Regions from separate parts of the Pseudarthrobacter kochi genome, predicted to be linked through region 2. Evidence: predicted binding sites of a transcription regulator. Region 2 holds the regulator's gene; the other holds the start of a gene.

Region 1 (11,723 bases), on a different contig from region 2:
TCCGCATGATTCCGCCTCCGGCTAGGTACCGGCACGCGCCGAATCGTCAATGAGGAGCGTATCGGAACGCGTCGTGTATGGCATGCCCGGCGGCGTTACGGCGGAAATGTGAAGCGGGCCGCCTGTTAGCTCATGCAGTCAGCGCAGTACGAGTGGCCTGCCTTTTCGCGGGCGAGCTGCGAGCGGTGCCGGACGAGGAAACATGAGTAACATGTGAACTCGTCGTCCTTCTGCGGAATGACGGTGACCGTCAGTTCCTCGCCGGAGAGGTCGGCGCCCGGCAGTTCTACGCCTTCGGAGGTGTCCGCCTCATCGAGCTCGCGGGTTACGCTGCGGGCGTCCGGCGCGTTCGCCGAGCGAAGGGCCTCCAGCGAGGCGTTGCGTGATTCCGCAACGTCGGATCGGACTTCGTCATAGTCGGTTGCCACCTGGTTGATTCTCGATTCCGTTGTTCTGAGTTTCCCGGGATTGAACGGTACAGCATGCACCCGTTAATTTGCTGGGTGTAGGGGCACTGTGTGCAGTGACACTCACAACACCGGTGATGGGTTTCCGCCGGGGTGGCATCTGTTCGATGATCGTCGTCCGGATGTCATACGCCGTTCATGCTGTGGTCCTAGGCTTGTTCCTCAGGCACCGTCCGCCAGAAGGGAACCGGGATGGCAGATATCGCTGCAGTGTTCGGAAGGCTCACGCCCGACGAAGTTGACCGCCTCCGGGCCCTCGGCCCCGTGGGCCACCTGCCCAGACAGCTCACCGACGCCCTTGACCGCGCGGCCGGCGGTCCGGGCGCCGGACGCGGGTACTACGTTCCCACCGGCAGCGTCAGCGCCACGGGCGGACCCCACTTTGTCCTGCGCAGCGATGTCTCCAGCTGGCTGTTTGGCTCCGCTGCCCAGGTGCCCCAGGCCCGCGAAGACGTTTAGGAGACGCCCCGCTCACGGTGCGGTGCCCGCGATTCCCCTTGGAACCAGACATGCCGAGAGGCGCTCCAGGCGCCATACTGGGTCTGAGGAGAGGAGTCCGCAATGAGGGTTCTGATGGTGGAGGACGAGCGGCACCTCGCCGATACCGTTCGCCGGGGCCTTGTGAATGAAGGGTTCGTCGTGGACGTGGCCCATGACGGCGTCAGCGGACTGTCGGCCGCCAGCGAATCCCACTACGACGCGATCCTGCTGGACCTGATGCTGCCGCTCATGAACGGCTACGACGTGCTCAAGGAACTGCGCCAACGCCGGATCTGGACCCCGGTGCTGATGCTCACCGCGAAGGACGGGGAGTACGACCAGACGGATGCCTTTGACCTCGGTGCCGATGACTACCTGACTAAACCGTTTAGTTTCCTGGTGCTCGTGGCCCGGATCCGTGCCCTGATCCGACGCGGGGCCCCGGAGCGGCCCGTCGTGCTGACGCTCGGTACCCTCTCCATCGACCCCGTCACCCGCCGGGTCCGACGGGACGGCACGGAGATCAGCCTCACGGCCCGCGAATACGGGCTGCTGCACTATCTCATGCGGCGGCACGACCAGGTTGTGTCGAAGGCGGAGATCCTCGACAACGTCTGGGATTCGGCGTTCGAAGGCGGGGACAACGTCGTGGAGGTCTACATCGGCTACCTGCGGCGCAAAATCGATGCCCCGTTCGGTGTCCGCAGCCTGGCCACAGTGCGCGGGATGGGCTACCAGCTCAGCGCCGGGCAGATTTCCGAACCGGCGCATCCGCGCCCTCATCAGTAGCCGGGGCCCCGGGCAGGGGAAACGCAATTTCGAAACGGCATTCACCGTCGGGCCCTTCGGTGGCGCAGATGGTGCCGTGGTGGGCGGACATGATCCCCGCCGCAATGGCCAGGCCGAGACCGCTGCCGCCGTTTTCCCGGGAACGGCTCTCATCGAGCCGGACAAAGCGCTCAAAGATCCGCACCCGGTCCGCCGCGGGAACGGGATCGCCGTCGTTGTCGACAGTGATTACAGCGCCGCCGGCCGTGGTGCGCAGGGTGACCCGGAGCCGGGACCGCGCGTGCCGCTCAGCGTTGTCCAGGACGTTGCGGAGCACCTGGCCGATGCGCCGGGCATCGCCCCGGATTCGGGTCGGCGTGAGCTCGGCTGTGATCTGGTGCAGGCTAGCCGACCGCAGCCGCCTGATCTCCTGGTCCACGACGTCGTCCAGGTCCACGTCGTCATCCTCGACCGCCAGCCCCCCGTCGTTCGCCTTGGCCAGCGTCAGCAGGTCCTCCACGAGATAGCGCATGCGCTCCGTTTCGCTGGCAAGGACATCTTTCATCTGGAGCCACATCGCTCCGGATGGATCCGCCGCGGCGATCTCCACGCCGGCACTCAACGTGGCCAGCGGGCTGCGCAATTCGTGGCTTGCATCGGAGACGAAGCGGCGCTGTTCACGGTCCGATGCCTGGAGCCGCTCCAGCATCATGTTCATGGTCCGGGCCAGAGCCTCGAGTTCGTCGTTGGTGGGCGGGACGTCAATGCGGCCATCGAGGCGTTCGGCGTCGATCCGGGCGACCTGGCCCCGGATCCTTTCGACCTGGCGCAGCGATCGTCCCACCAGCCGCCATACGGAGATGCCAACGACAGCGAGCAGCAACGGGGTAGCCCCCAGCAGGAACCACGCCACGGTGGCGACGGTATCGGCCTGCACCTGCACTGAGGAGGCAACCACCACGGTGTACTCGGCGGAACCGACCCGCACTCCGGCGGTGACCACGTGGAAGTCGTCCTGGTTGCCGATGTTGGGGAGACTGGAGACGTCCTGGGTTTGGGTTTGGCCAGGGGAGGGGCGCCGGGCGGTCAGGGGCACCTGGGCGGCCTTGGGCTCGGACCCTGCTACCACCTGCCCGGAGGCGTCCAGGAGCTGGACATACTGGCCGGCGTAGGCCGTTAGCCCGATATACTCGGCGAGCTCATCGATGTCGTGGTCAGCCAGTTGGACGATCACGTCTTGTGTCTTCCGCAGGGAAGCGGAATCGATCGAGGCCGTGAGGGTGCTTTGCAGCAGAGCGAGCCAGATGACGCCACCTACAAGCAGCGCAGCGGCAACGACGGCGACGGCGACCGCCGTCGAGCGCTTGCGCAAGCCCCAACTGCTGCGGCGGGACCGCCTGGCCGGGGACGTGGGCCGTTCCATGTTCCAAGAATGCGGCACCGGCGGTCCTCGGACAACCGCTGCCGGAGAGTTTTCCGGAGCCCGACGCGGCAGGGGCCTTCTCAGGGTCCTCTCAGGTGCTGTGCGGCACAGTTAAGGCAGGAAAAGTTCATGAAGGAGCCGACAGGCTCAAGGCTCCGGCGCACATCCGCCGGCCGCCACAGGCTACCGGCCGCACTCTCTCCTCAACCAGTGTGCGGCCGGTCATTTGTGAATTTAGAGCCGAAGGCGACCGTCCGCGAACTCCACCAGCGCGGCTCTCCTTAGGCTGCCACCCGGATGAAGAGCGGATCCATGGGCTGGCCGGCGGCATACTGGCCGTCGAAGAGCTCGGATCCTTCCGGGGAAATGACGACGTCGACGGGTTCCCACACGAGAGACCCGCCGGCGACGCGGGGCTTCGACGGAGTGAGGAACCCGACCGCGGTGCGGTCCTGGCCATCGCCGGTGCTGATGGAGAGCACTCCGCTGCCGCCGGTGAAGGTGATCCAAGGATCCAGCAGCCGGACCAGCAGCATGCCGTGGTGGCCGGCGAGCCGGACATCCCCGCGGAAGCGCAGCACGCCTGTGCCGCGCTCGACGTCGTAGTCAGAGGACTCCGGGCTGAAGCAGAACAGGGAAGGTTCGGCCACGGTCGCCCCGTTGGTCGCGGAGACGGACCCGTCCGGCAGGCTGTTGATGTAGTCGACGAAGCTGCGCTTGATGCCCCAGCTCAGGCCCAGCGCGGGCAGCGGATCGGGTGAAGCGGACGCTGCGTTCACGTAGGTTCTCCTGTGGCTGAAAAGCTGGACTCTCTGAGCCTAGCGGTGCATGGCCTGCCGCATGAACTGCCGCCCCGCCGTCGTGACATCCGGCGTATTCCCCTGAGGGCGTAGGGTGCGCCGGACTACCTCTCCCGGGCCGGTGGTTGACTTAGATGAGTACCAGTTCAGGAGGTGCGCTGTGGCAACTGCGATCAGCCGGGTCCCTGACCCCGAGGCGTCCGAGGACCCCCTTGATTCCTGCTCCGCAACGGTGATTCGCGTCGCCGCCGCGGTGACTCCCCATGTGGCGGCGCTGGAAGTGTCCGGCACCGGACGGCAGGGCCGCTTCCGCATCGGCGCCGGCTCAGCCGTCCTGTTCACCTCGGACGGGTACCTCCTCACCAACGCCCATGTGGTGGGCGGCGCCCAAGGTGGCGGCGCGGTATATGCCGACGGGACCCGCACCGCCGTGGAAGTGGTCGGCTCGGATCCACTTTCCGATCTGGCCGTCGTGCATGGCAGGGCCCCGACTGTGACGCCCGCGGACCTGGGTGATGCAGAGTCGCTCAGGGTCGGGCAGTTGGTCATCGCGGTCGGCAACCCGCTGGGACTCTCGGGCTCCGTGACCGCCGGGGTGGTCAGCGGGCTGGGACGCTCCATTCCCGTCTGGTCCGGACACAACCGCCGGATGATCGAAGACGTCATCCAGACCGACGCAGCCCTCAACCCGGGAAGTTCGGGCGGAGCGCTCGCGGATGCGCGGGGCAGGATCGTCGGCATCAATGCTGCGGTGGCCGGCGCCGGGCTGGGCCTGGCCGTCCCGGTCAACGCCACCTCGCGGCGGATCATTGCAGCGCTGCTTAAGGACGGCCGCGTCCGACGCGCCTACCTCGGGCTCGTCAGTACCCCAATCCAACTCCAGCCCAGCGCCGTCGTACGGACCGGACACCGCGAAGGGCTCCTGGTGGTCGAAGTCCTGGCAGGGTCTCCCGCCGAGCGGGCCGGATTCCGGGCGGGGGATGTGCTCCTCAGGGTCGGTGAAAAAGCGGTCTCCAACGCCGAAAGTCTGCAGAAACTGCTGTTTGTCGCGGCCATTGGTGTTCCGCTGGAGTTGGCGGTATTACGTGACGGTGCTGAAATCCGGGTGCTCACCGTCCCCGAGGAGATGAGGGAGAAGTAGGGTTAGCGGTGCCCTCGGGAATGCCGATGGATCCGGAAATTCCCGGTTCGCGCGTCAGGGCGCTGTTCGAAACCTGGTCATCGCCCCGGCGCTCCTGGAGAACTCTTCTGACAGGGCCGGCGTTACGGCCCGGGTGGACCTACCCGGGGTCGTGCCACCGCTTGGGGGTGGCGATACTTGCCTCACCGTCCGGGTACTCAGGAGACTTCGGGAGGATACTTGGCGGCGTTCCCCGGTGTACCCGACTTTCCGCGCGGTCAACGATCGGGTAGTTGCATTCCTTGTTGAGCCTCGTCCTGCGTGAAACGGTTTCCCTAGAAAGTCGGATGGAAGTGAGTCTCAGCGTACCTTTCCTGTAATTCCTTTCGGCTCTTCGAGGAGCGATTTAGTGATACCTGGGGAGGGGATCAAAGTGGAGAATTTGAGCGTTCCCACACCGGGAATTTCGGTTCGGCTTTTCGGAACATTCGAGGTCCGGCGAAATGGAGCAGTGCTCAGGGCTGCGGACCTGGGAGGCTGCAAGCCGCGGCACATTCTGGAAATTCTCCTGCTGAACCTCGGGACACCTGTTTCGAAGACGCGTCTCGTGGAGATGCTATGGGGACCGCATGCCAGCGACGGCGCCGTCGCGACTCTCGAGAGCTATGTCAGCGGCCTGCGCCGGGCGATCCAGCCCGGCAACACCAAATCGGGTCCGCTTCGCACCGCGAACGCCGGCTACGTCCTTGATCCACAGCTGGTGGAACTCGACCTGTCCGAGTTTCACGAGCTGGTCCGCACGGCCCGGCAGTCCCCGCCGGCGGAGGCTCACATGCTCTCGCTGCAGGCCTTGGAACTGGCCGCAGAGCCGCTGCTGGGTTTTGAGCTGGTGGCCGAGTGGGCGGAGGAGGCCCGGGCCCGCCACGCAGCCGCGAAAGTCGACGCCCAGATTCTCGCGGCAGAAACCGCAGCATTTCTGGACAAACCCGAACTCGCTGTTTCGCTGGCACAGACCTCGATCCGTTCGGAGCCGCTCAACGAACGTGCATGGACCATCCTGGTCGCGGGATACGAGCAGGCGGGTCTCCCAGTGCAGGGACTGGCCGCGTATGAGCGCTGCCGCCGGTTGTTCGACCGCGACCTGGGCTGCGCCCCGGGGCCGGCCCTGCAGGATGCCCACCTGAGGCTGTTGCGGCAGCGCGCCGAGGGAAACACCGAACTCTCGGAAGTCCTGGCAGCCCTGCTCTATCTGAGTGAACGGCTGCACGGCCCCAAAAGCACGCAGCCCGCCGCAGAGGAATCCCGGCGCATGCAGGAGAACGCCGGCCGGGTGCTCGACTCCTTCCTGCAGCAGGCGCTGGCCGTCGCCGTCTGAATCTGCCCTGGTGCAGCGGCCCGCCGGCCGGGCCACTCACGCGGCTTTGACAACCGGGAGCTCGTCCCAGTGGGTTGTGTAGCGGGGGGACAGCATGTCCCGTTTCATGGTCCAGTCCGGTCCGCCCCGGATTCCGGCGTGGCCAAGGCCGATCGAGCCCCGGCCGTACCTCCGGCTAACCTCCTCAAGCAGAGGGCCGATGCCGCGTTCCTCATGTGGGTTCTCGAAGACCGCCAGCGGTGCCTGGTTGCCTGTGGGCCGCAGGTCCGTGACCATGATGCCCGCACGGACGTACTTGATGCCGTTGTCGATCCGGGGGAGCAGGGCGCAGGCGGCCCTTGCCAGGAGGACCGGGTCCGCGGTGGGCATGGGCAGGGGCACGCACACGGAAGGGTGGGAACTGGACTGCCGGTTGTAGAACGACGTGGCCGCGAATGCAGTCAGCACCTTGGCCTGAAGCCCGTGGCGTGCCAGCCGGGCGCTGGCCTGCTGGGCATAGACGCCGAGGACCTGGCGCAGGCCGGCGCCGGTGGTGATCGGAGCGGCGAACGAGCGGCTGAAGATGAGCTGGTCGCGCCCTATTCGCTGCTCCTCCAGCGGGATGCACGGAGTTCCCTGGAGTTCGAGGACCGTGCGCATCAGCACCACCGAAAAGCGGTCCCTGATCCGGATCGGATCCGCCCGGGCGAGGTCCAAAATCGAATGGATCCCCAGCCCGTTCAGCCGTTTGGTCAACTGTGCCGCAACACCCCAGAGCTCGATCACGGACAGGCCCGCCATGAGCCTTTCCTGCTGGGCGGCGGGGACGGCATCCCAGTGGCAGACGCCGTCGAACGCCGGATTGTGTTTGGCCCACTTGTTGGCCAGTTTCGCCAAGGTCTTGGTGCCTGCGATGCCAACGCAGACGGGGACGCCGACGTTCCGGCGCACTGCCGTCTTCATCGTGTGGCCCAGCCGCTGCAGCTCCTGGGGAGTGCCGCGGACGCCCAGAAAAGCCTCGTCGATGCTGTAGACCTCCAGCCACGCCGAGTAGCGGCCGAGGAGTTCCATCACCCGGGCGCTGATGTCCCCGTAGAGCTCGTAGTTGCTCGAGCGCGCCACGAGCCCCCATTCCTTTGCCCGCGGCGCGAGCTTGAACCAGGGCTCACCGAGCGGGATTCCAAGTGCCTTCGCCTCGGGGGAGCGGGTGACGGCGCAGCCGTCGTTGTTGGAGAGCACCACCAGCGGACGGCCCTCCAGGGAGGGGTCGAAGGCGCGTTCGGCGCTGGCGTAGAAGCAGTTCACATCGACGAGGGCGACGCTGCCCCGCCCGGGCCCGGCCCTAGACATGGTGGAGGCAGCGGGTCGCGACGCCCCAGATGACGAGGTCCGACAACGCCGCGACCCTGATGTCCGGGTAGCGGGGGTTGTCCGCCTGGAGGACCACGCCGGAAGTCGTGAGGCGCAGCCTCTTGACGGTGAGTTCGCCGTCGAGGACCGCGACGACGACACAGCCGTCACGGGGCTCAAGCGCCCGGTTGACGATCAGTTCGTCGCCGTCGCTGATCCCGGCGCCCTCCATGGAGTCCCCGGACACCCGGACGACATAGGTGCTGGTGATGTCCTTGATGAGGTGTTCGTTAAGGTCGATGCGGCCGTCAAAGTAGTCCTGGGCCGGGGAGGGGTAGCCTGCGGCGACCGGCACCGGCGAGATCAGGACCGACAGAAGAGAAGTGCCCGCGTCTATCACGCGGGGCCCGATGATTACGCCCACAACACACCTTTATTCGAATATATGTTCGATAGGTTCAGTGTAGTCCCGGGGACTGACATTGCGCACACGTTGCCGTATTACGCCTAACGCATGGTTGGCGCCATCTGGCGGTGCATGAGGTTCCTCGGAATGCCGTCAGGGTCCACTGTCACCCGCGGACTCCTCAGGACTCGCCCGCGTTTAATGGCGGAAAGGTGCGGCTGAAGGGGGCTGGTTGCTTCTGAGCTGGGCCCGGTGTGTCCGACGCTAGACTCCCGTTATGACAATGGGGGAGAATCGGACCAGGAGTGGGAGCCAGAGGCGCCTGGTCTGGATTCTTGTCACTGCACTGCTGCTGGTGGGGCTCGCCACCTGCCAGGGGATGCGTGACCCTAACCCTGTGATCCAAAGGTGCAAAGACGCTGGCGGAACGTGGATCGGCGCAGAATTCAGCCCCAACCCTTACTGTGCTCTGGGTTAGCATGCACCCGGGGCGGGCCGATTTGGGGGACAACGCAACATGAGACGTAGGGAGATCTTGGGTACAGCCCTGCTCATTTTTACTGCCACCATCTACACGTGGGTGACCTTCTACTTCTCGGCACATCCGCTGGCTCCCGATGGTCAGCGGCTCATCTTCTTCTGGGGGATCGACGGGAGCGCCGTCGTTGGCCTGACGTATGTGGTCGGCGGCCTGGTCGGCTGTGCCGGGATTCTCCTCCTGCTTCCGTCGCTGATTCGCCGCGTGAACCGCCGCTGGCTGCGAGTGACGACAGGGTGGGCTACAACCGTTGCCGCCGTTGCCGCAGCCCCGTTCATAGGGCTGTTTCTGCTGTTCTCGTTGCTCCTCAGCTTCGGGACTAATATCCGTGAAGTGGCCCCGGATGGGCGCTCGGTCATCGTCACCCAGGATCAATTCGACGGCGATGTCATCCATATCTACACGGAATTCGATGCCTTCCACTACAGGTGGTACAGGGAAGCGCCAGAGCTCTCCGGCCCGGGGACCATCACCAGCGAGAACTGCCGCCTCGAAACTTCCGGCGAAGCGCTTGTACTTAGCTGCGGCGCAGGCACGGTGAGGATCCACTCCGACCAGCGCCCCGCTGGCTGACAAAAGCACCGACAAGCCGCCGAGGTTCCCTTCCGGGGATCTCCGTTCCCTTTCGTAGAGCTATTCGTTCAAAAACTACTCCGCAAGTTACCCATACACGTTGCGGTCAAGTGTGCGAAAACTGCCGCATTGGTGGCCCGGACCCGAGAAAAAGTACGAGAGAGCACGCTGCGATCAGAGAGCTTAACCCTCCGGCGATGAGTCCAAGCATCACCCCAGGGGTCGTGTACCCCAGCACGTTCAGCGCGATGAAGGCTGCCACGACGAGCACGATGAAGGCGAGGAGACAACCCACCATCGCGCGCAGCCATTTGTCGGCGGATGAATCCAATCTGTGGTCGCGGGCGCGTATGACAAGCCGCAGTCCAATGGCGGCAATGGCTTGCCAGCAGGCAAGCGCGCAGATTCCCCAGACCATGGCGGGAACCGTGAGTGGCTCGACCTCCGGGAAAACAGCAACCACACTCTCCACTGCGGAGGGGAGGAACCTTCCGGCACCCGGGGAATTGTGGAGATGGACATTCGTTGCTGATCCTGATTCTCGCCCCACGAATTCGACGGACTTGCTATGAACTCTTGGCCTCAACTCACCCTGACGGCAATGATGAACGAAAAGCTGGCGCACCATACAGCTTTGTCGTGTTAACGGAGCTGTGGGTGGGCGGTGTCTGTATGCTGTGCACATGACGGCGCCGCAGATCTATGTCAGTTTCCCGGGCACAGCGCGTGAAGCGCTCGGCTTCTACGCGGACGTTTTCGGCGGAGAGCTCTCCTTGCACACATATGATGACTTCAGTCGCAGCGACGGCCCCCCAGACGCTATAGCGCACGGAATGCTCAACGGCCTTGTTGCTTTGGCGGGATCGGACGCGGCCGCAGGCCAGAAAAGTGTCCGGCTCGAAGGTGTCATGCTCTCCCTGCTGGGGACCGCCGAGCCCTCAGTTCTCCATGAGTGGTTCGACAAACTTGCCGTCGGCGGCCGGGTGGTGGACCCCCTTGCTCCGAAGCCTTGGGGCGCTTCGGACGGCCAGGTCATAGATCGTCACGGACTTCACTGGCTCATCGGATACGAACCCGGCACCTGAGCGAAGCACAGCTGCTCGCACAGTTAGCGAACGAACGCCAGCATGTGTTCCGAACCGTCGACGGACTGGATCGTGTTTCGCGTACTTGGTTAGACTTCCGTGTACGCCGGCCATCTCGACATTGTGCGGGAGACGGTCAACGGCAGGTCGGCTGGACCTCAGGCTCGAGGAAAAGCGGACGTTGCGGACCAGTTGGGAGACGCTTCCAAAGAGCCACGCACCGCCGCCCGCCAACTGCGTGAGCTCGTCGATTCGGGTGTCCGGACTTCCCCGCGCCTCCGTTCCCTGAATGAACAGGACCTCCTCTGGTATTGCCACCCCGCAGGTTCCAGAGAGCTACTCGAAGCGTCCCTAACGGGTGATGGTCAGTGGCTTCGTTGGCATCACACACGATGCCCGCTGGAGAGTAACAGCCGCTCCATCGGCACGATGGTTCCTGCCCGTGTCATCGCACCAGTCGATGTTGTACGGGACGGCCGTGACCGCCCCATCGCCGACTGCCATTTGAGAGGGGACCTCAAAGGTGTAGGTGAACCCGCCATCGTCGTTCATGGGGGTCGTTGCGTCGATGACCATCCTGCTGGTTGCGTCGTTGACGGCCACTTGGATGCGGGCGTGGTCGCCGTAGCGGGGCTTACAGTCAGCATCCGGCGCGGTGACCGTCACACTCTCGCCGGCTTTCGCAGTGGTCGGCTTCACAGAAAAGGCGGGTGGAAAACATGGCGGCTCGCCGTTCCCTGAGGAAGAAGCGCAACCGGATGCAGCACCCACTAGCAGGACGGTGCCGACCGCAATGATTACCGGACAACGCATGCTGCTAATTCGAACTCGACACCTCGGAGTGAGCTGCATTTCCTCATTATTGGTGGGGTTGGCATCGAGCGAATACACCCATCCGATATTCGTCCCCATATCGTTGCCAGAGTCTCCCGCCGCCGCTGGCTCGCATTCGCACTTCGAGGAGTGGCGAGGACCGCTGGCGCGAGCTTCCGATACGCTTTTCGGAGTTGCCGCTGTCCAAGCCGCCGAACCGTTGATTTCAGTGAGCGCAGAAGCTGACGAAGTACTCCTGCCGGACCGGCCGGCGGCCTGCTTCTGGTCCGTCCGCAACGAGGTCAGGTTCCCCGCGTGCATGTGGCCCCAGCCGGTGTCCGCTCCCGAGCGTGGCCCGCTCAGGAATGAGGACTCCGCCGCCGGAGCCAAGCCCTGGTCCGCCGCATATAGGAGTCCCTCCTGATCGGACGCTGAGACAAACGAGGCAAGTGCCGTGGCTTCGGACCACCACTCGGCGGTCCCGGTCCTGCCGAGTGGTGCGGCAGATGTCGCCGTCGTGCCGGGGCAGCAAAGTTAGCTTCGTCA
Region 2 (11,723 bases):
AAGGAACCCTCGCCGATGCCGAGAACTCGCTCCGCGAACTCGCCGCCCTCGCCGAGACCGCCGGGTCGGAGGTCCTGGACGGCATCGTCCAGCGCCGCGCCAAGCCCGACCCCGGAACCTTCCTCGGTTCCGGCAAAGCCCAGGAGCTCAAGGACATCGTGATGTCCACCGGCGCGGACACCGTCGTCGTCGACGCCGAACTGGCCCCGTCCCAGCGCCGCAGCCTCGAAGACATCGTCAAAGTCAAGGTCATCGACCGCACCGCCCTGATCCTGGACATCTTTGCCCAGCACGCCAAGAGCCGCGAGGGCAAGGCCCAGGTGGAACTGGCCCAGCTCGAATACCTGCTCCCGCGCCTGCGCGGCTGGGGTGACTCGATGTCCCGCCAGGCCGGTGGCCAGGTGGGCGGTGCGGGTGCCGGCATGGGTTCGCGTGGTCCCGGTGAAACCAAAATCGAACTGGACCGCCGCCGGATCCGCACCCGGATGGCCAAGCTGCGGCGTGAAATCGCCGCGATGAAGCCGGCCCGCGAGACCAAGCGGGCCAACCGCCGTCGTAATGCTGTGCCCTCCGTCGCGATCGCCGGGTACACCAACGCCGGCAAGTCCTCGCTGCTGAACCGGCTGACCGACGCCGGTGTCCTCGTGGAGAACGCCCTGTTCGCCACGCTGGACCCGACGGTCCGCAAGGCGGAGACCTCGGACGGGCTGGGCTACACCCTCGCCGACACTGTCGGCTTCGTCCGTTCGCTGCCCACACAGCTCGTGGAGGCCTTCCGCTCCACCCTGGAGGAAGTCGCCGACGCGGACCTGATCCTGCACGTCGTGGACGTCTCCCACCCGGATCCGGAAGGCCAGATCGCCGCGGTCCGTAAGGTGTTCAGCGAAGTCGACGCACGCAAGGTGCCGGAAATCATCGTCCTGAACAAGGCCGACGCCGCCGACCCCTTCGTGATCGAACGGCTCAAGCAGCGCGAACCGCGCCACGTTGTGGTCTCGGCACGCACGGGCGAAGGCATCCCGGAACTGCTCAAGGCCATCAGCGAAGGCATCCCGCGGCCCAGCGTGAAGCTGGAACTGATGATCCCGTACAACCGCGGCGACCTGCTCAGCAAGCTGCACGAGACCGACGCCGAGATCGTCAGCCTCGACCACGAGGAAGCGGGCACCCGCGCCGTCGTGATGGTGCGCGAAGGATTCGCCGCTGAACTGGATTCGTTCATCAGCAATGACTGAGGCAGCGGTGACCGGGGCGGACACAGACACGGGCGATCCGGCGGGGGAGGACCCGGCAACTCAGGGCCCGGCACCAGTGGACCCCGCCGGGACGGACGCCGGGGAGACTGCATCCGCCGGAAAGCGTTCAGCCAGGACAGGCGGCCCGGCCGGCGAGGAGTTCGTCATCGAACTCCTCGACCGTGCCGTGTCGGGCATGGGTGGCCAGAGCCGCGACGGCCAGCACGAAATGGCCCGGCAGGTGGCGCACGCGATTGACAGCGGCGACCATCTGCTGGTCCAGGCCGGAACCGGCACCGGCAAGTCCCTGGCGTACCTGATTCCGCTCATCGCCCATTCGCTCGTGAGCGACAAGCCCACCCTGGTCTCCACCGCCACCCTGGCCCTGCAGACCCAGATTGTCGGCCGCGACCTGCCCCGGCTGCTGAAGACCATCACCCCGGCGCTCGAACGGCCCGTTAAGATCGCCCTCGTCAAGGGCCGTTCCAACTACGTGTGCCGCCACAAACTCGACGGCGGTTTCCCCTCGGAAGAACCCTCGGAAGGGCAGCTGTTCTCGCTCGGCGAGGATACCTCCGTGCCGCATTTCGCCGCGGCGATGGGCGGACCCTCGTCCCAGCTCGGCAAGGAAGTCGTCCGGCTGCGCGAATGGGCCGAGGACACCGTGACGGGGGACCGCGACGAACTCCTGCCCGGGGTGACAGACCGCGCCTGGCGGCAGGTCTCGGTCACCTCGATGGAGTGCCTTGGCGCGCAGAAATGCCCGCTCGCTGCCGAATGCTTCAGCGAACTGGCCCGCCGGAACGCCGCGGACGCCGACGTCGTGGTCACCAACCACGCCATGCTGGCCGTCAGCGCCTTCGAGGGCCTTGCCGTGCTGCCCGAATACGACGTTGTGGTGGTCGATGAAGCCCACGAACTCCAGGACCGGGTGACCGGTGCCGTCTCCGGCCAGCTCTCCGTCGCGATGGTGCACGCCGCCGCGTCCGGGGCACGGAAGCACACCGGCATCACCGTTGATGCCCTGAACAACGCCGCGTCCAACCTCGAACTCGCCATCGAAGGGGTCCCCAGCGGACTCATGCCCAACGGCCTCAACAGCGAACAGCTGGACTGCGTGGACCAGTTGCGGGACGCCTGCCGCGCGGCGCTCTCCGACTCCAAAGGGGACAGCGCCAACACGGCCGACGGCGGCCGGCAGCTCGCGCGGTCCCGCCTCATGGTGATCCTGGAGCTGTGCGAACGGCTGCTGGCGGCGCGGGAAAACCGCGAAGTGGTCTGGTTTTCCAGGAACAGCACCTTCGACCCACAGCAGGGCTACTCCCAGCCCGACGAGTCCGCGCCCGCCCTGATCAACGTCGCCCCCCTCAGCGTCGCGGGACGGCTCCGTGAGGGCCTGTTCGCGGACCACACCGTCATCCTGACCTCGGCCACCCTGGCGATCGGGTCAGCCTTCGAACCTGCTGCCGGCGGTCTCGGCCTGGTCGGACCCGGCGCCCCCAGCTGGACCGGGGTCGACGTCGGCTCGCCTTTCGAATACCCGAAACAGGGCATCCTCTACGTTGCGAAGCACCTGCCCAAACCCGGCCGCGGCACCTCTCCGGAAGCCCTCGACGAGCTCGAGAAGCTGATCCGGGCCTCCGGCGGCGGGGCCCTGTGCCTGTTCTCCTCCCGGCGCGCGGCGGAGGACGCCGCTGAGGCCATGCGGCCGCGACTGGACATGAGCATCCTGTGCCAGGGGGATTCGACCATGACGGCGCTCGTGAAGCAGTTCGCCGACGAACCGGACACCTGCCTCTTTGGCACCATGTCCCTATGGCAGGGTGTCGACGTGCCCGGGGCCTCCTGCCGCCTCGTCGTGATCGACCGGATTCCGTTCCCGCGGCCCGATGATCCCCTGATGACGGCGCGGTCCCGCGCGGTGGCCCAGGCCGGGGGTAACGGCTTTATGAGCGTTTCCGCGACCCACGCCGCCATCCGCCTGGCCCAGGGCGCCGGCCGGCTGATCCGCACAACGACGGACAGGGGAGTGGTGGCCGTGCTGGACTCCCGGCTGTCCACCGAACGCTACGGCGGATTCCTCCGCGCTGCCCTGCCGCCCTTCTGGCCCACCACCGACCCCGCCATCGCCCTCGCGGCCCTGGAACGGCTCGCGAAAGAATCCGGCCAGCCAGCCAGCTGACTACGGACGGGGGCGGGGCCGGGACGCGCGGGCCGCTGCTAGTGCTGCGGTGCTGGTGCCGACCGGTCCTAGAGGGAGCGAAGCACCGAGACGACTTTGCCCATGATCACGGCGTGATCGCCGAGGATGGGCTCGTACTGGGTGTTCTGCGGCAGCAGCCAGGTGTGGCCGTCGCGCTGGCGGAACGTCTTGACTGTTGCCTCGTCGTCCAGCAATGCGGCGACAATGTCGCCGTTGACGGCGTCGCCCTGCTGGCGCACAACCACCCAGTCGCCGTCGCAGATGGCCGCATCGATCATGGAATCTCCCGCGACCTTGAGCATAAAGAGTTCCCCGTGGCCCACCAGCTGGCGGGGCAGGGGCATGACGTCCTCCACGACCTGGTCGGCCAGGATCGGTCCGCCGGCGGCGATGCGGCCCACCAGCGGCACCATGGCGGTGTCGGTGGCGCTGGCCAGCTCGGACACGGACAATCCGCCCACTGTGCGCAGCCCGCCGGACTTCGCGGCCCCGGAAATCTTTGGGGTTCCCTCATCGAGGGTCAACGGCATCAGCACTTCCATGGCCCGGGGGCGTTTGGGATCGCGCCGCAGGTAGCCAAGTTTTTCCAGCTGTGAGAGCTGGTGGGTGACGCTGGACAGGCTGGCCAGTCCCACGGTGTCGCCGATCTCGCGCATGGACGGCGGATAGCCGTTGTCGGTGACCGAGCGCTGGATGGTTTCCAGGATCTTCTTTTGCCGGACGGTGAGGCTCTTGGGGGGCCGGGCTGCCTGCGGGGTTCGCTGGGTGGCCCTGCCGCCAGTGGCTTGTGCTGCCATGTTCGCCAACGCCTTTCCGTTCCGCCCGGCCGCCGTGGCTGCGGATGCCGGGAACTTCCGGCCTGAAATGTCAGACCCTGCTGATCAACTGCAGAAGTGGTTGTTCTTTGACTCAAACGTAGGCCAGCCACACCGCTTTTTCAAACATTTGTTCTAGCGAGTCTCGACAATGTTCGTCAATAAGTGCTAAAACAGAACAAGCAAGGTTCGAATATGTGTTCTAGTCATTCTCTGTTTGAGGCTGGGGCACTGCTCGGGCACAGCGCGACGTTCGGTTCTTTGTTCGAAGGTTAGACCGGTTGGCGGCAAGCAGGTGGAGTACGCCGGGCGGCACAGTATGGTCCAGGAGGGCTCAGTTCATGTCAGCATCAAGCGCGTTTCACGACACTTTCGGCCGCGACGCATTCGGCAACTACGGCCGGCCCGACGGCGGTGCATCCGTCGGCGGGTATGCGCCGGCCAACCAGGACAGCTCCATCAGCCGGGACAGCTCCATCAGCCGGGACAGTTCCATTCGCCGGCACAATCCCGCAGCGCCCGCACTGCGGGTGCGGCAGGCGCCGCTCAAGCTCACCCGGCGGGGACGCTTCGTCTTCATCGGCGTGCCGCTGATCCTGCTGGCCGCCCTCATCCTGTCCTTCAGCGGCTTCCTTAACGCGCCCGCCAAAGCGGCGGAATCCGCCTCCGAGCTGTCACTGACCCCCACGGTCACCGTGACAGTGCAGCCGGGCGAGTCACTCTGGGCCATCGCCGAAGCCGTGGCGCCGGAGCGCGATCCCCGCGATGTCGTGACCGATATCATCCAGCTGAACAACCTCGACGCCGCCCGCGTCGTGCCGGGCCAGGCCCTCTTCATCCCGTCCAAGTAGCGCGTTCGACCCCGTCAGCCGGGCCCTGCGGGGCGTCACAGTTTCGGGGCCCGCGGCGATCTCACTTAAACTAGTGAGGTGACTGACCAGTTAGAGCGCCTGAACCGACTTCCCCTCCGGACCAATCTGCGCGGCCTGACGCCCTACGGCGCGCCGCAGCTGGAGGTCCCCATCCTGCTCAACGTCAACGAGAACACCCATGGTGTCCCGGCCGATGTTCGGGCTGCCATCTCCGAGGCCGTCACGATCGCCGCCGCAGGCCTGAACCGGTATCCGGACCGCGAATTCACCGAGCTGCGCGAAGCCCTGGCGGAGTACCTGGGTCACGGACTGGGCGCCGACAACATCTGGGCCGCGAACGGCTCCAACGAGGTACTCCAGCAGATCCTCCAGGCCTTCGGCGGCCCGGGCCGCACCGCCCTTGGGTTCCCTCCCACCTACTCCATGTACCCGCTGCTGGCCGCCGGCACGGACACCGGGTACATCGTGGGCGTCCGCGCCGACGACTACGGACTGAGCGCCGAGTCGGCCGCCCGCCAGGTCCGCGAACTCCAGCCCAACATCGTCTTCCTGTGCTCCCCGAACAACCCCACCGGCACGGGCCTGGGGCTCGACGTCGTGGAGGCCGTGTACGAGGCCGGCGAAGCCAGCCAGACCATCGTGATCGTCGACGAGGCCTACCACGAGTTCGCCCACGACGGCACGCCCAGCGCCCTCACGCTCCTGCCCGGCCGGGAACGGCTGATCATCTCGCGCACCATGAGCAAGGCCTTCGCCCTTGCCGGTGCCCGTGTCGGCTACATGGCGGCTGCGCCGGAGGTCACTGACGCTCTGCGCCTGGTCCGGCTCCCATACCACCTTTCGGCCATCACCCAGGCGGCAGCCCTGGCCGCCCTGCACCACCGGGTCGCGCTGATGGCAGACGTCGAGGACATCAAGCGCCAGCGGGACAGGATTGTGTCCGAGCTGCAGCGGATGGGCCTCAAGCCGGCTGCTTCCGATTCGAACTACGTCTTCTTCGGCGGCCTCGACAACCCGCACGAGATCTGGCAGGGGCTGCTCGACGCCGGTGTGCTCATCCGGGACGTTGGCATTGCCGGGCACCTGCGGGTCACGGCCGGGACTGAGACGGAAACCACAGCCTTCCTCGAAGCCCTCGAGCGGATCCTGGCCGGCCGCGCAGTGCAGCCCGCCTAGACTTAACACCGGACATCCACACTGCCCTGTTCGCCGGGCACCGTCGTCATCCAACCGTCGTCATCCAAAGGACACGCACATGAGCAACACCGGATCAACCGCTGCCGAGGGCCGGACCGCACGCATGGAACGGACCACCAGCGAATCCTCCGTGCTGGTCGAGATCAACCTGGACGGCACCGGCGTCTCGGACATCAGCACTTCGGTCCCGTTCTACGACCACATGCTGACGGCGCTGAGCAAGCACTCCCTGATCGATATGACGGTCAAGGCCACCGGCGACACGCACATTGACGTCCACCACACGGTCGAGGACGTTGCCATTACCTTCGGCGAGGTCCTGCGCACTGCGCTCGGGAACAAGGCCGGGATCCGCCGGTTCGGCGAAGCCACGGTCCCCCTCGACGAGGCCCTCGCGCACGCCGTCGTCGACGTCTCCGGACGCCCGTACCTCGTGCACGGCGGCGAGCCCGCCGGCCAGGAGTACCACCTGATCGGCGGACACTTCACCGGGTCCCTGACCCGCCACGTCTTCGAGGCCATCACCCTGCACGCCGGAATCTGCCTGCACATGAACGTCACCGCCGGCCGGGATCCGCACCACATCGTCGAGGCCCAGTTCAAAGCCTTCGCGCGTGCCCTGCGCGCAGCCGTCGAGCCGGATCCCCGTGTCAAGGGCATCCCGTCGACCAAGGGTGCCCTGTGACCGGCAAGGTGCTGCAGGGCGGCGCCATCATCAACCCGGACGCCGGGAGGAAGCCCGCCTCGCCCGAGGGCAAGCCCACCGTCACAGTCCTGGACTACGGCTCCGGCAACGTCCGTTCCGCCGTCCGCGCCCTCGAACGCGCCGGCGCCGAGGTCATCCTCAGCTCCGGGCCCGAGGACGTGCTCAACGCCGACGGCCTCGTGGTCCCCGGCGTCGGTGCGTTCGAAACGGTGATGCGGGAACTCAAGGCCGTCGACGCCGTCCGCATGATCGGACGGCGCGTCGCCGGCGGCCGGCCCGTGCTGGCCATCTGCGTTGGCCTCCAGGTCCTCTTCGAAGCCGGCGTCGAGCACGGCACCGAAGCCGAAGGCATGGGGGAGTGGCCCGGCAAGGTCGAACTCCTCCCCGCCGACGTCGTGCCGCACATGGGCTGGAACACCGTGTCCGTTCCGGAGGGCTCCAGGCTCTTCGCCGGTGTCGAAAACGAGCGCTTCTACTTCGTGCACTCCTACGGCGTCCAGAAGTGGGACTTCGACGTGATCCAGCCCCGGATGGCAGCGCCGCTCGTCACCTGGTCCGAGCACGGCGCCCCGTTCATCGCGGCCGTGGAAAACGGCCCCCTGTGCGCCACCCAGTTCCACCCCGAAAAATCCGGCGACGCCGGTGCGCGCCTGTTGCGCAACTGGGTCGAGGGCCTGCGGGTTCGTTCCGGGACCGCCGAAGCCGCGGCCACGGAAGCCGGGACCGCCTAGATGTGGTCCATAGTGCTGATGGGGCTCGCCGGCCTGCTGGTCGGCGGCGCGCTGTCCTTCCGCCAGCAGAAGAGCCCGCGCTGGGTCCAGGCCGTGTTCTACGTCCTGGCCGCGATGGCGCTGCTCGCCGCGTACCTCCTGACGCTGCCGGCCTCCTGACGCCCCGCAGCACCCCGACCACTAGCCGCCCCTGAAGAGCCGAGGATCCCCGATGACCACCGAAACCCCGCTGCCCGTGCTGGAGCTGCTGCCCGCCGTCGACGTCGTCAACGGCCAGGCCGTGCGCCTTGTCCAGGGCGAGGCCGGCAGCGAAACAAGCTATGGCACTCCGCTGGAAGCCGCGCTCAACTGGCAGCAGCAGGGCGCGGAATGGGTCCACCTCGTGGACCTCGACGCAGCCTTCGGACGCGGCTCCAACGCCGGGCTGCTCCGCGAAGTGGTCGGCCGGCTCGACATCAAGGTGGAGCTCTCCGGCGGCCTGCGCGACGACGAGTCGCTCGAGAAAGCCCTCGACCTGGGCGTCGCCCGTGTGAACCTGGGCACTGCGGCGCTGGAAAACCCGGAGTGGACTGCCCGGGTGATCGAGCGCTTCGGCGACAAGATCGCCGTCGGGCTGGATGTCCGCGGCACCACTCTGGCCGGCCGCGGCTGGACCAAGGAGGGCGGTGACCTCTGGGACGTCCTCGGACGCCTCGAAGAGGCCGGCTGCTCGCGCTACGTCGTCACCGACGTCACCAAGGACGGCACCCTCCAGGGACCCAACGTCGAACTGCTGCGCCAGATGGTGGAGAAGACCGGCAAACCCGTCGTCGCCTCCGGCGGGATCTCCAGCCTGGATGACCTCAAAGTCCTGCGCTCCCTCGTGCCCCTCGGCGTAGAAGGCGCGATCGTCGGCAAGGCCCTCTACAACGGCAACTTCACGCTGCCTGAGGCCCTCGACGTCGCCGGCCGCCGCTAGGTAAGACCACAGCATGGAACACCGTCCCGCGGGCGAGCGCGCAGCTGACCTTCCCGCCCTGCCCCGCCCGTTGCCCGGGCACATCGCGGCGGCCCTCGCCGGCGCCGGCGGGGCGGCGGACTCGGCAGGCCAGCCCTGGGCGGGCCGCAGCCTGTCCGGCGACGACGCCAGGATCCACAATTTCGAGGACGACGACGGCGCCGCAGACCCCGGTTACCTCGCGGCACTTGCTGCCCTCGCCGCCGGCGATGGCGACGAGGCGACGGTGGTGGCAGCACTGGCCACGGCACGGGTATTCGTGCCGATCCTCGCCACTCTCGCCGAAGAAGCCGAAGGCGCCAACGGCCTGCATGCCGACAAGCAGGCCGACATGGCCCTCGTGACGCTCAAGGCCCCCGACGGCCGGACAGCGCTGCCCGTGTTCACCTCCGCCGCTTCGCTCAAGGCCTGGCACCCGGAGGCCCGCCCCGTGGCCGTTTATGCTGCCCGCGCGGCACTCTCCGCGGTCGCTGAGGGCGCAGAATTGCTGGTGCTCGACCCGGGCTCCGCGGTCACGTTCGTGGTGCGCCGGCCCGCGGTGTGGGCCCTCGCGCAGCAGCGGGTCTGGGCTCCGTCGTACGCTGATCCGGAGCTCGCCCGGAGCCTCGGCGAGGCCGCGGTTGGCTTTCCCGCGGTCCGCCGTGTTGAAATTCATCCAGGCGGTGGAGTTGCCGCACTGGCCGCCGACGGAACGCAGCTTCCGGGCGGCGGCTCCGGCCCGGAACTCCGGGTGCTGCTCTACCTTGACGACGGGCTCGACGCCGCCGGCGTGCAGTCCATCGTGTCCGGTCTCAACAGCGCCTGGGCACGGAATGAAGTTTTTGCTGAGCGGGTTGACTCCATCGAGGTCAAATTGCAGCGCGCAGCACAGTAGCTGGCGGCCAGCGGGGAGACCCTGGTGCTGCCGGGGGCAGTACCAGAAGGGAGTAGTTTCGTGAACTTCGCGCTTTACCGGGAGCTGCTGGCCGTTCGGCCGATCCGGCGGCTCCTGCTGGTCGGGATGGTTGCCCGCATACCGCACTCCGCGGCCGGGGTCCTGCTGACCCTGCATATCGTCCTGACCCTCGGCCAGGGCTACGCGGCGGCCGGGGCCGCGGCCGCCGTGATGACCATCGGGATTGCCGTCGGCGCCCCGTGGCGCGGCCGGCGCGTCGACACCGTGGGCCTGCGCCGGGCCCTCATTCCCTCCGTCATTTCCGAGACCATCATCTGGTCGATCGTGCCGCATGTGTCCTACGAGCTGCTGCTGCCGCTGGTGTTCGTCGGCGGCCTGCTGACCCTGCCGATCTTCAGTGTGGTGCGCCAGTCCCTCGGCGTCCTCGCCACGGGGGACCAGCGCCGCACGGCCTTTGCGTTGGACGCCATCTCCACCGAACTGGTCTTTATGATTGGTCCCGCCGCGGGTGCCCTGGTCGCGACCGCCGGGTTCTCGGTCCTCGGGCTGACCATCGTTGGCATCGCCACCTCGGTGTCCGGGCTCTTCCTGATGTGGTTCAACCCGCCGACCCGCAGTGCGGAGTCCGGGGCCACGTCCGATTCATTGTCCGGCGCCGTCTTCGATTCCAGCCAGCAGGAGGCCGCCGAGGCAGCCGTCGTCGCCGCTGCCCCGGCCCACCTGCAGGAGGCCGCCGCCGAGTTCGCCACGCTGGCCGCCGCCGGGGACCGGCGCCAGGAGCGGTCCGGGCTGCGGCACAAGGTCATCCACAACTTCGCCTGGTTCACCACCGCCGTGGCCGCGGTCTTCGCCGTCGCGGCCGGGGCCGGGATGGTCCTCAGCGGCACCGACGTCGGAATCGTGGCCGCCCTCGAGACCGGCGGGCACCAGGCCGAAATCGGGCTGGTGTTCCTGTTCTGGTGCGCGGCCTCTGTGGTCGGCGGCGTGATCTACGGTGCCATGCACCGGCCCATCTCACCGATCCTGCTGCTGCTGGGCATGTCAGCGCTGACCATCCCGATGGCCTTCGCGCAGGACACCTGGACCCTCAGCCTGCTCTCGCTCCTGCCGGGCCTGCTGTGCGCGCCCGTGCTGTCGGCAGCGTCGGAAAAGGTCGCCGAACTGGTCGACGAGCGCCGCCGCGTTGGAGCTGGCCTGCTGGTTGTGCCTAGTTCACCGGGCCGGTGTATTTCTCGCCCGGGCCCTTGCCCGGCGCATCCGGAATGATGGACTCCTCGCGGAAGGCCAGCTGCAGGGAACGCAGTCCGTCGCGCAACGGTCCGGCGTGCTGGGAACCGATCTCGGGCGCCGCGGCGGTCACCAGCCCGGCCAGGGCCGTGATCAGCTTGCGGGCCTCGTCAAGGTCCTTGAGCTCTTCGGCGTTCTCCTCGGCGGCGAGGCCGAGTTTTACGGCGGCGGCGCTCATGAGGTGCACGGCGGCGGTGGTGATGACCTCGATCGCGGGCACCTCGGAGATGTCGCGGATCTGCTGTGAGACGTCGGCCTGGACGCCGGCGGGCTCGTAAACGTGTGAATTACTATCTGCTGTGCTCATGCTGGTAAGCTTGTCACAGACCGACTGATTGTCGTTATTTCGTTTCAGTTCTACTGCAGTTCAACATCAACTGCGTTTCAGTACTACTGCAGCGGATGACGGCGGAACCCGTCCGCAACCGGCATGCCCGTCATCCAGGTGCGCCGGACGGGATTTCTTCTGTAGAATCGACTTTCAGTTTGCAAGCGGAGTTCTCTCCCACCCGCGTCAGCCGCTCTCCTTCGGGAAGCTTCGCAAGAAGCTAAGGTTGCCGGGTACCTGGTCGGGCATTCTTCCCGGGCGTCAGCCTGGTGGGATGTATGCAGCCTCATACGAGGCAGGCAGCTCCGATCTTCGAGGCCTTCGATTGCTCCGGCAATTGGGGGCCTTCTCTTTTTGCCGGTGGAATACCCCTCACGAACACAGGAGCTTTAACATTAGCGAGCCAAGAATCAATGAGCGTATCCGCGTCCCCGAGGTGCGGCTGGTCGGCCCTGCA

What was found. Region 2 encodes LexA, which represses DNA repair genes until DNA is damaged. Its sites were predicted from a motif close to TCGAACANNTGTTCGA; they were not measured.
Region 1: ACZY0Y_RS04720 (LexA family protein) is a predicted target of LexA. The motif match lies at 8,200-8,215, and genes of this name have one in related genera.

What each region holds. Positions count from the first base shown of each region.
Region 1 covers NZ_JBVAYV010000005.1:128,869-140,591, reverse strand. The annotation lists gene ACZY0Y_RS04760 (DUF4193 domain-containing protein) at 126-428, opposite strand; gene ACZY0Y_RS04755 (hypothetical protein) at 660-926, shown strand; gene ACZY0Y_RS04750 (response regulator transcription factor) at 1,029-1,736, shown strand; gene ACZY0Y_RS04745 (sensor histidine kinase) at 1,687-3,138, opposite strand; gene ACZY0Y_RS04740 (HtaA domain-containing protein) at 3,420-3,917, opposite strand; gene ACZY0Y_RS04735 (S1C family serine protease) at 4,099-5,079, shown strand; gene ACZY0Y_RS04730 (AfsR/SARP family transcriptional regulator) at 5,468-6,433, shown strand; gene ACZY0Y_RS04725 (Y-family DNA polymerase) at 6,470-7,762, opposite strand; gene ACZY0Y_RS04720 (LexA family protein) at 7,755-8,186, opposite strand; gene ACZY0Y_RS04715 (hypothetical protein) at 8,704-9,279, shown strand; gene ACZY0Y_RS04710 (DUF2975 domain-containing protein) at 9,386-9,742, opposite strand; gene ACZY0Y_RS04705 (VOC family protein) at 9,963-10,364, shown strand; gene ACZY0Y_RS04700 (hypothetical protein) at 10,716-11,063, opposite strand.
Region 2 covers NZ_JBVAYV010000003.1:45,865-57,587, reverse strand. The annotation lists gene hflX (GTPase HflX) at 1-1,235, shown strand, start outside; gene ACZY0Y_RS02420 (ATP-dependent DNA helicase) at 1,228-3,417, shown strand; gene lexA (transcriptional repressor LexA) at 3,486-4,235, opposite strand; gene ACZY0Y_RS02410 (LysM peptidoglycan-binding domain-containing protein) at 4,595-5,104, shown strand; gene ACZY0Y_RS02405 (histidinol-phosphate transaminase) at 5,183-6,301, shown strand; gene hisB (imidazoleglycerol-phosphate dehydratase HisB) at 6,381-7,007, shown strand; gene hisH (imidazole glycerol phosphate synthase subunit HisH) at 7,004-7,759, shown strand; gene ACZY0Y_RS02390 (CG2302 family histidine operon protein) at 7,760-7,918, shown strand; gene priA (bifunctional 1-(5-phosphoribosyl)-5-((5-phosphoribosylamino)methylideneamino)imidazole-4-carboxamide isomerase/phosphoribosylanthranilate isomerase PriA) at 7,971-8,717, shown strand; gene ACZY0Y_RS02380 (SseB family protein) at 8,731-9,630, shown strand; gene ACZY0Y_RS02375 (MFS transporter) at 9,691-10,917, shown strand; gene ACZY0Y_RS02370 (DUF1844 domain-containing protein) at 10,859-11,245, opposite strand; gene infC (translation initiation factor IF-3) at 11,703-11,723, shown strand, end outside.